Regions from separate parts of the Paenibacillus sp. Soil724D2 genome, predicted to be linked through region 3. Evidence: predicted binding sites of a transcription regulator. Region 3 holds the regulator's gene; each other region holds the start of a gene.

Region 1 (4,543 bases), on a different contig from region 3:
CAACTCCCGCAACTACGCAGGAGATGTCAGTCAAATTCATATGCCTCGCAATAAATAAGGGTTAGGCTGCAATTAGCCTAACCCTCAAAAATCCAATAAATCCCAACGCCTTCAAGGGGAGTATGTCATTTCATACTCCCCTTTTTATCTGCCTGCTGGCAGTCATTTTCGCGTTATCTGCAGACAAAAAACTTTAAGATCATCACTTTCTGCCCTGTATTATATTGCCCATATGTTCCACGAATTCTAAGTTTGGGCTATTCACGACCGTGAGATGACACAGAGCAGCTTAACTAATGCCTCATCTTTCTTCTTGCTTCTAGCTCCTTCTTCAACGCATGTTCAACGGATTCTGCTAGGATATCGAATTTCTCTGCAACGGTGTAAGTTAGGATCTTCCCACAATGGATGCAGCGCTGCATCTGAAGTTCTGTGAGTTTCGAACAATTGGTGCATTTAATCATCGTATGGAGACCACCCTTTAAAAATATCATACTTCTATTATACACATATACATCAAAAAGCCACCTCTCCCCTCCCGAATGAACCCCCTTTGTGACACCAGACTTACTAGTTATTTACGGTAATCATTACTTATTCGACCGTATTTTAACTCTTTTCACTTCTGCCTTCTACTCGATGAAGCCTTTTCGTTGCAATAATTCTTGCGTATCATTCCACAGTTTTCTTTGAATTTTGGCATCTCCGCCAGGGGATATTGGCGTAATAGAGTCCCCGGTTCCAACGTTGAAGTAACCGCCGGTCACATCCTGGTATTGCGGATCAACAGCCAACCGTGTAATAATTTCAGCTCCTTTGCGTGGATCTCCGACATGCAGAAATTTAAAAATACGTTCAAGTATTGCAGCAAACCAGAGCTCACGTCCGAGACCCGTTACATTGAAGCCCGGATTTAGCGCATTAACAGAGACCCCCGTTCCAGAAAATTGACGTGCCAGTTCTCCAGTAAACATAATATTGAGCAGCTTCGTTTTACCATAATGCGAAGACGAGCCACTAGCAGTAAAAGATGAGGTATCGGTCAAATCCTCGGGAAGCTTGAGCTCACCATGATTGCGCGATGCCTCTGAGGCGACATTTACAACCCTTGCACTTCCTGATTTCATCAATGAATGTTGTAATAAATGGGTGAATAACCACGGAGCCAAATAGTTAACGGCCATCATTTCTGCAAAACCCTCAGATGTAATTCGCTGCTCAAATGCATGCAATCCTGCATTATTTATTAGTACATCAATCTTTGGATATGAAGCTTTGATTTCAGTTCCGACCTTCCTGACATCTTTCATTATCGATAGGTCTCCGAAAAAAAAGTCCACTTTTGTTTTCGGCGCGATGTCCTTTAACAGTTTTACAGTCGTTTCAGCCCGATTTTTGCTTCTGGCTGTTAACACAAGATGAGCCCCGCGTTTTGCCATTTCCATTGCAGCAAGTTGGCCGAGACCGCTAGTAGCGCCAGTAATTACAATAATTTGGTTAGTTGTCATAATAAGTCCTCCCTTGCGGTTTGACACGTAATGGATAAATCAATATACTTGATATATGTCAATCATATGTATTTGTTTGATATATGTCAAGTTGTTTTAGAGATTACTACTCATTTGAGGTGAACTATGAAGGAATTGACTCCAAACCAACTTACTGAGAGAGAGCAGTTGGAACTTAGGCTCGGCGAACAGTTAAACGCACTTATTAGCGCCTCCCATGCGCTCAATGTCAGAGCTGCGGCACGTTTCGATTCATCCCTGCAACCCGCAGCGTTTCTTATTGTCCGATGGCTCTTCTCGTACGGTCCTGCAAGCGCTACTGTTTTAGCGGAATCTACAGCAATGGACCGTAGTTCTGTTAGTCGTCTTGTCAATCAAATCAAGGGATTAGGCTATGTGCAAAGTGAAACGTCCCCTGATGATCGTCGAGGCGTACTGTTATCACTGACTCCGCTTGGACGACAAATGACCGTAGATGCTCTAAAAGAAAAAGAATCCGTCTTTTTTGAAAGCATTGCAAAATGGGAAGATGACCAGCTTGAATCTTTTAGTGAAATGCTCAAACATTTCAACGCTGCTGTCAGCCATTTAAAATAACAAGTTAACCGAATCGAATGGCAAGTAATTTTCTCAAGGAAGCCATTGGAGATTCATAATAAAGAAGGACAGTCGAATCATTCGACTGCCCTTTTTTAATGATGACCGGAAGTTAAGCCGGGTAACACCAGCTGCCAGACGGCCTCCAACCATCTAAGCCATAAACAATGGATGATCGCATTTCATGCATGTATAATCGTACAATTCTCCTTCACTTCACTCTCGTGTAAAAACTGCCGACCACACGGAAAGTGTCCAAAACCATTTGGCCGGATTTCCCGGATCCATTACGCATCGCTTTGCGGATCGAGTCTTCCTGGATCGTCTGAGCCCGCGCCTAGAGCAGTACTTCATTTTGATACGTATCCAGAATACTTTCGTAGGCCCGGATCACGTCGGTCCTGATTACTATTACTCATAACGTTAATAAAGTTGTAATACTTTGTTCAAACCGTATTCACATATCATGTGAAAAAAATCACATACATCGAGTAAGATAGAAACATATAACAAATCAAATTGAAAACAGAAGGTGATACCGCTTGAACCAATCTCGAAAACATGAAAAACGATTGATGTACCTGATGTTCATTGTTGCTTTTGTCATGTTCCTCTCTTTTATCCGCAAGTTTTTTTGAACTTATGAAAGTTAACAAAGGAGATGAGTCCATATGCCTATCTACGATTCCGTATTTTATAGCCGCCTACTCACTGAGACCACACTGGCATTTCATATCATTTTCGCTACCATCGGCGTTGGCGTTCCGGTCATGATTATGTTGGCTGAGTTAGCCAGCATTAAACGTAAAGATCCCTATTATGCATTGTTGGCACGAAGATGGGCTAGGGGATTCGTTATCACCGTTGCTATTGGAGTGGTTACTGGTACTGCCATCGGGCTTCAACTCAGCCTATTGTGGCCGAAGTTCATGGAGATTGCCGGGCAAGCCATTGCGCTTCCATTATTTCTAGAGACTTTTGCCTTTTTCATCGAGGCTATCTTCTTAGGCATTTATTTATATACATGGGAACGATTGAAACCTAAACATCATCTGCTACTACTCGTACCTGTTGTCATTGGCTCCTCTGCTTCAGCGTTTTTTATTACGACAGTGAATGCATTCATGAATACGCCGCAAGGCTTCACTCTAAAAGATGGCTTAATTACGAATGTACAGCCGATTCTAGCAATGTTTAATCCATCAATGCCCACCAAAGTGGCACATGTGCTTTCCTCAGCCTACATGACCAGCGCATTCATCTTGGCTGCTATAGCGGCCTACTCCCTTCTCAGGAAAAAGGGGGACACTTTATACGCCAAAAAAGCATTAAAACTGACCGTTACTGCTGGGCTAGTGTTCGCTATAACTACGGCTATGATCGGAGATCTATCAGCCAAATTTCTAGCTCATAATCAACCTGAAAAGCTTGCCGCAGCCGAGTGGCATTTTGAAACGGCTACGAATGCACCGCTCGTTCTTGGTGGTATTTTGACTCAAAATAATGAGGTTAAATATGCGTTGAAAATTCCGTATGCTCTAAGTATTTTGGCAGGTGGAACTCCAGGAACTGAGGTAAAAGGGCTGAATGATGTTCCTAAAGATCTTCGTCCTCCTCTATACGTGCATTATTTCTTTGACGCCATGGTTGCTATAGGTATGTTTGTGATCGTCGTTGCCATTTGTCATATGTGGTACTCACGTAAGAAATCCCGTAAACCTTATCCGAGATGGCTTCTAGCGATTATCATTGTGTGTGGTCCTCTTTCCATGCTAGGCATCCAATGTGGATGGTTTTACGCGGAGGTTGGCCGCCAACCATGGATATTGCGTGGATATATGAAGGTAGCTGATGCCGCTACAACTTCACAAGACGTGGATACCATGTTACTGCTGTTCTGTTTACTTTATATCGTTTTAGCATTGACCGCAGTAAAAGTGTTATCCAAACTTTTCAGAAAAAACGATGTTGCAGATGAACTGATTGCACTTGGTATTTTCGGAGGGAGGACCAAAGAATGAGCCTAGAACTAATTGGAATAACTGTTTTGTGGATCTTTTTATACGGGTATTTAATTGTGGCATCCATTGATTTTGGTGCTGGTTTCTTCAGTTACTATTCGGTTATTACGATGAAAAAGCATATCATTCATAAGATTATTGAAAGATATCTGTCTCCTGTCTGGGAAGTTACCAATGTATTCTTAGTTTTCTTCTACGTCGGTATGGTTGGATTCTTCCCTGAAACAGCACGTTATTATGGTACTGCGTTACTCGTGCCAGGCAGTGTGGCTATCATATTGTTAGCCATAAGAGGAGCCTACTACGCTTTCAGCAACTATGGTTCCAAGGATAATAAATGGTACATGCTGCTCTATGGAGCTACGGGCTTGCTCATCCCTGCAACCCTTTCTACGGTACTAACCATATCTGAGGGTG
Region 2 (4,543 bases), on a different contig from region 3:
GACGAAACGGTATGTGCGCCAGCTTTCCGAAAGGGATATAAATCAGTGTCACGATAACGGACCATTGGTGGACTAATGTGACAACCGAATGTCCATAGCCGTGAAGGAATATATTGCAGAAGGTGAGCAGCAATCCTGTTAAACTAACGAATAACAGCATATATAGCGGAAGAAAATCATAGATAAATGTTTGTTCCGCTCGGGCCTGCATGTTCTTAAGTCTACGATATAAGGCCATGCATACTCCGCCAATCACCATGAAGGCCGTAATGTTCAACGCATTGTAGAATAGAAATCCGAGAAGCCCATCCGCCTTTATATTCATGAGGTTGATCCCGAATCCAACAACCGTGTAGGTTCCGTTCTCTGCCATCGTGAAGTACATCCAACCGAACACCAGCGGAAAAGTAACGAAGGCGGATAAGATACATCCCCAACCAAGAAGAACGTGCTGTGTCCAGCGATACCACCCGCGATTCCAGATAAAGCGATAGGTGAGTAGATGCTCAGTAGTTGTCTGAGGCGTGCTTTTTCGAAATAACAGCTTTATGCCTTTTTTCAAAATAATTTTCGTAGGCGGGCGTTCCCCCCAAGCAATAAAGCGATAAAAGAATCCGCAAATGAAAACGACCGTACCTACCATATACCCATATAAAGCCAAGTCAATATGTGTAAAAAACCTCGAACCCACTCCCATAAGAATGAATAACCCGCTAACAACTAGGAAGACACATTTGGCGAATTTTGACGCGAACGCTCGATCCATATTTATCATTGCCCCTTCACTTGTCAATCTTATATTTGTATTAAATCATGATTCGGCCCTTCTGCACTGTGAGAAAAATCACTGTAAACCCACTTCGTGTTAGGTGCTTGATCCAACTATACGGATTTCCAGCAATCATAAATGTGATCTCAAACACATTTCTTCGAATGACACGAGATGGACAAAAAAACGACCTTCCATCAGATCTACTTAGATCTAAGGGAAAGCCGCAATCTTACCGTGTGAATACACGGGCGATTAAGCTCCATACCAACGCTAGAAAGCTGAGAATCCCGGTGGCTATAAACAGAAGTGGAAGCCTGAACATGGGCTCTTCCCCCTAAACGCGATTAAACAAAATGTTGTTCTCCAAATGGATGTGCTGGAACATATCCGCTTCCAATGCCTCCAGCTTCAAGTAAGTAAGCTGAAACGTTGTGCAGGCATCCTCCGGCAGCTCATAGTCTTTGGTGATTTCCCTCATTTGTCTAAGTAGATCACCCGAGCCCTCATGCTCCTGTTCGAGCGCAGCCAGAATTTCCAGCAGCTCTTCTCTTTTCTCTTTTGTGGGATCTTTCTCAAACGCAATGACAGCTGGGAATGCTTCTCTTTCTTCTTTATCCATATGATGCTCCATCTCACTTTTCAATGCTTCATACCATTGATGAACTTGAAGGAGTTCAGGATGGTAAGATCCATGCACACGTGCCACTTTTTGCACATATTCACTTAAATGCGGCAGTGCCGTTTTCAAATAGCCATGGTGGACGCGAATAATATAATCAATTAATTCGCTTGCGCTTAACTCACTCCAATTCAAGTTGTCTGATTTAGCGGATGTAGCTGCTTCAACAAGGCTTTTTAACAGAACCTCTTCCTCAATTTTTTGGTCTCGAATCACTTGAAGAAGTGATTTATTCCCTCCGCAGCAGAAATCAATACGGTATTCCTTAAACACCTCAGCTGTCTTGGGAAATCCCTTCACAATATCTCCTACCCGATCGGTTAATTGAATGTTCACTTCCATGATAAATCCTCCAGTTCAGCTGTGATCTGAATCAACTATACCTAAACAACAGGTAACCATGTGTGATAGCCGTCACACTATTGAAAATGCTTTTTAAGCTTTTCCATGAATATCGCTTAGCATTTGATTCGCAACCGGGAAAAACATCTCCTCCTCGGACAAAAGATGCTCCGATAATACAGAGCAGGCCACACTAAGCAGTGAAATCGCCTTTTTCAGCCTTATGCTGTCAGCACCTTTGCATTGATCTGCATATTCAAGAAATGAGCGAACAAATCGTTCCGCTTGTTTATGATCCTCTTCCAGAACCCAGGTTGAGGTCAAAAAAGTAGGCTCCATCCCTTGACTCGCATAAACGGCAAGGAGGGGTAAAACCTCATCTTCCTCCCAGTGTTCGTGAGCCTCTAACTGCTGCATGAAGGTTTCCATTTGTTTACGAATCTCTTGAAATAAACGCCTTGACTCTTCCGAGCCAAGCATGCCGACCATATGACTTGTCATTTCCTGGACATGATCAAGTTCTTTCTTTAACGCGCCATGTTCGTCCTTTAATCGCTCCAGAATCAGTTGAAGACTAGAAGTCTGAGCGTCATCTAACGGCATCCCAAGATCAATAACCATACATGATTCCTCCTTTTATTGCTGTAATCACATTGTATACCTTCATTTCAGCTTTCTCTGTGAGGAGAATCACAACGCTCGTTTCTTTTTCGTGACTTTAATCACTGCGGGAAATTGAAGCTAGATTTAGATTAGAAGAAAAAGAATTGATTCCATCATGGAGGTAATCGTCATGGGTAGAGAAGACAATACTGCTTCGAATACGTTTATGTTAAACGCTAAGTTTCTTCTTATTTTGTTTGTGGTCATCGCTAATTGTATAGAGCCGCTGATTCAACAAAGTGCAGCTTTCCATTCCTTATATCTGGGTATTTACACCTTTCATATTCCCATGTTTGTCATGGTGACCGGGTATTTCTCTAAAGGTTTCCGTTTAGATGTCTCAGGAATCAAAAGTCTGCAGATGATTTTTTATCATTATCTGATCTTCCAGAGCCTCTACTCTCTGCTCGATTCGCTGGCCTTCCATGCGCCGGGTGTCCGTTATTCTTTTTTCATTCCGTATTCGTTATTGTGGTTTTTATTCAGCCATTTTTGTTGGCGATTGCTCCTTCTACTCTTTACAAAAATGCAGCATCCGCTTGTGGTCTCAGTCATTCTAGGCGTACTCATTGGATACGCACCTTTCACTGGAACGATGCTCAGCTTTTCCAGAACACTCGTCTTCTTTCCTTTCTTCTTGGCCGGATATTATTTTCACCTCGATATGATTCCTAAACATTTCGTTCGCATGAACAAGGGGTTAAGCGTAATTGGCCTTCTGGGTATCCTGGTCTTTCTCAACACGACCCCACTTGATCCAAAATGGTTATATAGCAGTTTTACTTATAAGGAGCTAGGGGCCTTTCATTGGCATACGGGGGCATATCGTTTAGGTGTTTATACACTAGAAATTATCGCTTCCTTTTGCTTCTTAAGCTTCGTTCCTCGCAAACAGTCCATCCTTACAGAATGGGGCAAATATACGGTATATGTGTTCTTGCTGCATGCGTTTATTACGAAAACCGCGATTTCGATGGGACTATTCTCGTATATACACACTTTTACACAATTGACTCTCGTCCTACTGCTTGCGGTGGCAATTACCTGGCTGCTGTTACAAGAATGGGTACGCCGATTCAGTCGGCCTCTTATCGAACCGGATCTATCTTTTTGGGAGCGATGGTTATCCCGAAAACATAGCATCTAGGTCCTTAAGATTGGTTTCAGATTGGGCGATTACGACCTGCTTTCGTTAAAGCAAACATTCGCTCTTACAAGCTGTCTGGTACACACCGAGACTACTATGGATAGCGGTTTAACCATGATTGATTAAGCAAGCTAATATCCCTTATCCTTTCTAATATCGCGGCACCTCATGAGATAAGACCAACGTACGCGCTTATTATCTGCACACGCTACATACTTGGCCGTATTAGCAAACAATAGGCAAGCTTAGCTTGCTTATAAAAATCAAAACGGGGCGATTCCGACAAATAAGCAACCTCAGCTGCCTTACCAGCCTAATGAAATGCGTAAACGACTCTTTCAAAACGCTTAGAAACAAACAAAAAAGAGGTATGGTCGAATAACCCATACCTCTTCCTGTGATGAAGTTGTAATAAGACCAAACATGCCATCGTTTCGGCGATAAACGAGGAATCGTTTTCCCTGCTTACAGGCTCAAGGCTTCCAAATGCCCGCTATTTTAACCCGCTTTGATGACGCATTCTATGCTTGATCTACTCCGTGTTTGTCTTTCAAATTTATCGGCAACAACATCGATTGATGCGTATTCATTTTGCTCATCTCCTATGAAAAAAAGGATTCCAAATCCGTCAGCACTTTCTCAGTTAAAGGAAAAATAAGTTGTTCTTCCATGGTAAAGTGGTCGTTTAGTATTAAACATGCCTGCACGAGATTAGATGCTGCCTCCGCTAATCTCTTCTTCACGACGAGAGGTGTTACCTCAATAATAGCTTCTTGAAAGGATTGGATAAATGACATGCCAAGTTGGTGATCTTTTTCCAATACCCAAAAAGAAGGCATGATAGAGGGCGTCGATTGACGATGAAAATAAGTTAACAGGAACGGAAATAATTCCTGCTCCTCCCATTCAGAATGTCGTTCCAGTTTCTCCACAAATTGTG
Region 3 (4,543 bases):
AAGAAAAAATACATGCAAATTCCTGAGCATACGGTTGCTATTAATTCCCTCGAGAATGACGGAGACCGTTTGATGCGCGAAGGAATTCGCCAAATTTTCATCACACGTAAAGACCTCTACGAAGATTTTAAATTAAAAGAAATTTATGAGCGTTTGGAAGAAACAACAGATGCTTGTGAAGATGTAGCCAATATCCTTGATAGCGTTGTACTTCGCTATTCATAAGGCACAATCGTGTCTTATGTGTACGAAGATAGTTTTCCAAATGGAAAACTCTTAGGAGGAAATCATGTTAACTTATTTAATCGTCATCGTTGTGCTTGCCTTACTTTTTGATTTCATTAATGGATTTCACGATACAGCTAATGCTATTGCAACTTCCATTTCCACGCGTGCCTTGAGCCCGCGTGTTGCCATCATTATGGCTGCCACACTCAACTTTGTCGGAGCCATGGTTTCCTCTAAGGTTGCCAAAACCGTTGGAGGAAGCATAGCCAATCCTGCCAAAATTGAAAACGGGGTTGAAATCGTCATCGCTGCCTTACTTGCAGCTATTATCTGGAACTTGTTGACATGGTATCTGTCCATTCCCTCATCTTCTTCTCATACACTCCTTGGTTCTCTAGCTGGAGCTGTCATTGCTGGTGCTGGGGTTCATGCGGTGAATTGGGGTGGTTTTACCCAAATTATTATCATTTTGCTTTTATCGCCTATTATCGCTTTCGCCCTTGGTTACCTAATTATGATCTTAATCAAGTACATTGTAATATGGTCGGGGAATACATCAAGATCAAAGCTAAATCGCGTGTTCCGTACCTTGCAAATTTTATCTGCGGGATTACTCTCATACTCCCACGGTGGAAACGACGCACAAAAAGCAATGGGCATTATCGTGTTTGGTTTAGTCGCAGCTGGTGTTCAAACAGATTTGGAAGTGCCGCTGTGGGTGAAAATTGCTGCCGCTTTAGCAATGGGACTTGGAACATCCATCGGTGGATGGCGAATTATTAAAACCGTTTCTGGTAAGATTGTTAAAATCGAGCCGATTAATGGCTTTGCATCGGACTTAACGTCATCACTCGTTATTCAATTCTCTACACACTTGGGTAAACCATTATCAACGACGCATGTTATTTCCTCCGCGATTATCGGGACAGGCAGTGTCATGCGCTTCCATGAAGTTCAATGGGGCACGGTTGGCCGCATGTTAATCACTTGGATTATTACGATTCCAATCAGCATCGCGCTCGCATTCTCGATTTACTTCGTGCTGTTCAGACTCATATTCTAAAAATAAATAGGCTGTCTCAAGAGTAACATTATAGATGTGTGGGACAGATCCAATTGTTTAAAAATTCGAATGAAAAAGGAGCTAAGCGGCTTGTATGTGCTTAGCTCCTTTTTTTATATGAATCCACAATTGTTCTTTAATCCCTATTCGCAATTGAACATCTTAAACCTATAGCCCATCTACTGTCACGAAAGCTTGAAAGCTGGATGTGGCTTTCTAATCCAAATAATAAGCTAAACTTTGCAATTCTGTTGTAAAATCCGCATGATGTACACGCACCTCAGGAGGAACTTTAATAATGACCGGAGCAAAATTCAATATCGCTTCGATCCCGCAGTCTACGAATTGATTGGCTACATTTTGAGCTTCGTTCGCAGGAACGGTAATGATGCCGATACGAACGCCTAATTCAGATAGAACCTTCTTCATCTCATGCATCGGTTGAACAACTAAATTGTTAATCGACTCCCCTGCCTTGCTTGGCATTGCATCAAAAACGGCGACAATCTTCATATCATTCCGTAAGTAAGTATTATAATTGCATAAAGCGCGGCCTAGGTTACCCGCTCCAACAAGAGCAACTTGAATATGTCGATCCAGCTTCAGGATCTGTCTAATCTTCTCAATCAAGTAAGCAATGTCGTAGCCGATTCCCTTTTTGCCAAATTCCCCGAAATAAGCCAAATCCTTGCGAATCTGTGCCGGATTCAGATCGAGCTTTTGACCCAAATCCTGCGAAGATACCGTCGAGACATTTTTCATTGCAAGTTCATTCAGAAAGCGTAAATAAATGGGCAGCCTCCGAACGACGGCTTCCGATATTTTTTGTGTTTTCAACGCTATGCCTCCCCCATCCACTCTTCAATCCTAGGTAACATTTGCTCGGTCGTCATATGCTCAATCTTCGGACCAGGCAATGAATAAAGGAAGTGCTTGCCATAATACGTATCAATGACACGAGTATCATAGATGATAACGATGCCTTTATCGGATGCACGTCTAACAAGTCGGCCAAAGCCCTGCTTAAATCGAATGACAGCCTGCGGCACAGAAAATTTCATAAATGGATTCTCGTTGCGCTTCTTAATATTTTCACACTTAGCCTCAACAAGAGGGTGATTTGGCGGTTGAAACGGCAATCTTATAATAGCAAGACAACTTAACGCATCTCCTGGAATATCGACACCCTCCCAGAACGAGCTGGTGCCCAGAAGGACACACATTTTGTTATCTTGGAACATCCGGGTCAGTTTACTCCGATTACCGCTGTCGACCCCCTGCCCGAGCACGGTAATTCCATGTGGCTTCAAGAGATCCTTCATGCCGGCATAAATTTGCTTAAGCATACGATTCGAAGTGCACAAAATCAACATTCGTCCTTTGGTAATTCGCGCAACATCACTGAGCGACTCAATAAGTGCGTTGATAAAAATAGGATCACCGGCACCTTTGATTGTTGGGAAGTTCCGCGGAATGACGACGAGAGCTTGTTCTCTATAATTAAAAGGAGATGGCAATTGAACAGTTTTCAGCTTGCCCGATTCTTCATCCTCAGGGATAACTAACCCTAATTGATCCGCTGAATATTGAAAAGATTTATTAACAGACAACGTCGCGGAGGTCAGGATAATACTGTCTTTGGTCTCAAAGAAATGCTGCTGCAGCAAACCACTTACATCCGTAGGCACCGATACGAGCTGCAGTGACTTCGATTTGGCATAGGTACCCGCTTCCATCCAATACACATAACCCTCATCAGCCATTTTCATAAAAAAGTGCAGGGCATCTCGATGGTTGTATAGCTCCTTTACCGTGCCATTCAAATCAGTGACTAAACCTTGGACTCCAAAAACTTCCTGCATGTCCTTCACTTCATTTAACAATTTATCAAGCGTGCGCAGTAAATCATTCGCATTCAAATAAATATTGTCTTCCATGATCAAAAGCTCTCGCCATTCGGGTGGAAGCGTTTCGGGCTTCATCCGCAGTACGTATTGTGAGTTTTCCGATTGCGAAGGATCGCTCCTAGAAGATAACAGCTCATAGAGCGCTTCACTAAGCCGATCCCAATCCTCTTTGATTTGCACGATTTTGGGAAAGAGCCCATCGATAGTTTGACTCCAAGCGGCCGCGCGTTCCTGCTGCTCATCCGATTTCTGCAATCGAAACCGCAACATCGGTAATTGGCCACTTCGATTATCTTTATATAGCCATAGCAACGAATGATAAAATGCGGAAGAATGCAGCTCAATTCCAAGATGCTTACTGGCCACTTCTTCAAAGTGATGCGCCTCATCAATGACAAGGTGCTTGTAAGCCGGTAGAAGGCGGTTCTCAGCCTTCATATCCGTGAAAAGGAGGGAATGGTTCGTAATAATTACATCGGCCGTATTGGCATCATTACGAGCGCGATGATAGAAGCATTTCTTGTACCAAGGGCACATGCGATTCAAACAAGAATCAGTGTCACTTGCAACCGAATACCAGAACTGCGCACCCTTATTGCCAAAATGCAGCTCCTCTTCATCTCCATGCTCCGTCTCACTAAGCCATACAACCATCTGCGCTGCCGTGATCGGATCTTCCTTGCCATTCTCGTAATCACTTGTTGTTAGCTTTGTCTCGAATTTACGCAGGCATAAGTAATGACTTCTGCCTTTAAGTACAGCAGCTTTGAAAGGGATAGGGAAAATCTCCTTCAAGAGAGGAATGTCCCGCTCACGGAGCTGTTCTTGTAAGTTAATCGTGTGCGTAGAGACAATCACTTTCTTCTCATACTTGATGCCATAATAAATGGATGGTATTAAATACCCTAGCGATTTCCCTGTCCCTGTTCCCGCTTCAATCATCAAATGCTGATCAGCCCTTAGTGACTTTTCAACTTCCCGGATCATCTGCTCTTGGGATTCACGGTCTTCAAAGATCTCGAATTTTTCACGTAAGGCTGTTTTCAAACCTTGATGAAACTCCGTAAAGGAAGAACCTAAACCATCCGCATCGGCGTCGCTGCGCGTATCTTCCTCATCGCCCCAATCGGTGACATTAAGTGTAAATTGACGGAAATATCGATTCGTATCCATATCCACACTGGTTATAGACTCTTTGTATACACATATTTCATCGAGGAACCAACCCAAATCGCTGTTGCCATTTTCGAAAATATGCTGCAAGCGTTGAACTGTAAGAAGCGGCAGCCTTAGCAAGCGTTCCATACAAATAATCCATATGGCTGCCGTTACTTCTGCATCGCTA

Evidence for each region. The regulator Rex, encoded in region 3, represses fermentation and respiration genes when NADH is low (regulators of the CRP and FNR family bind a similar motif). The targets are predictions, from matches to a motif close to TTGTGAAATATTTCACAA.
Region 1: the regulator Rex is predicted to act here: its motif matches at 2,572-2,589, upstream of ASG85_RS03945 (cytochrome ubiquinol oxidase subunit I).
Region 2: the regulator Rex is predicted to act here: its motif matches at 2,472-2,489, upstream of ASG85_RS09670 (hemerythrin domain-containing protein).

Annotation. Positions count from the first base shown of each region.
Region 1 is NZ_LMRY01000001.1:852,786-857,328, forward strand. It holds gene ASG85_RS03935 (SDR family NAD(P)-dependent oxidoreductase) at 633-1,508, opposite strand; gene ASG85_RS03940 (MarR family winged helix-turn-helix transcriptional regulator) at 1,635-2,105, shown strand; gene ASG85_RS03945 (cytochrome ubiquinol oxidase subunit I) at 2,777-4,126, shown strand; gene ASG85_RS03950 (cytochrome d ubiquinol oxidase subunit II) at 4,123-4,543, shown strand, end outside.
Region 2 is NZ_LMRY01000007.1:117,183-121,725, forward strand. It holds gene ASG85_RS09660 (hypothetical protein) at 1-766, opposite strand, end outside; gene ric (iron-sulfur cluster repair di-iron protein) at 1,107-1,793, opposite strand; gene ASG85_RS09670 (hemerythrin domain-containing protein) at 1,887-2,414, opposite strand; gene ASG85_RS09675 (acyltransferase family protein) at 2,587-3,603, shown strand; gene ASG85_RS09680 (hemerythrin domain-containing protein) at 4,206-4,543, opposite strand, start outside.
Region 3 is NZ_LMRY01000060.1:213,733-218,275, forward strand. It holds gene ASG85_RS36105 (DUF47 domain-containing protein) at 1-225, shown strand, start outside; gene ASG85_RS36110 (inorganic phosphate transporter) at 290-1,291, shown strand; gene ASG85_RS36115 (redox-sensing transcriptional repressor Rex) at 1,508-2,128, opposite strand; gene dinG (ATP-dependent DNA helicase DinG) at 2,131-4,543, opposite strand, start outside.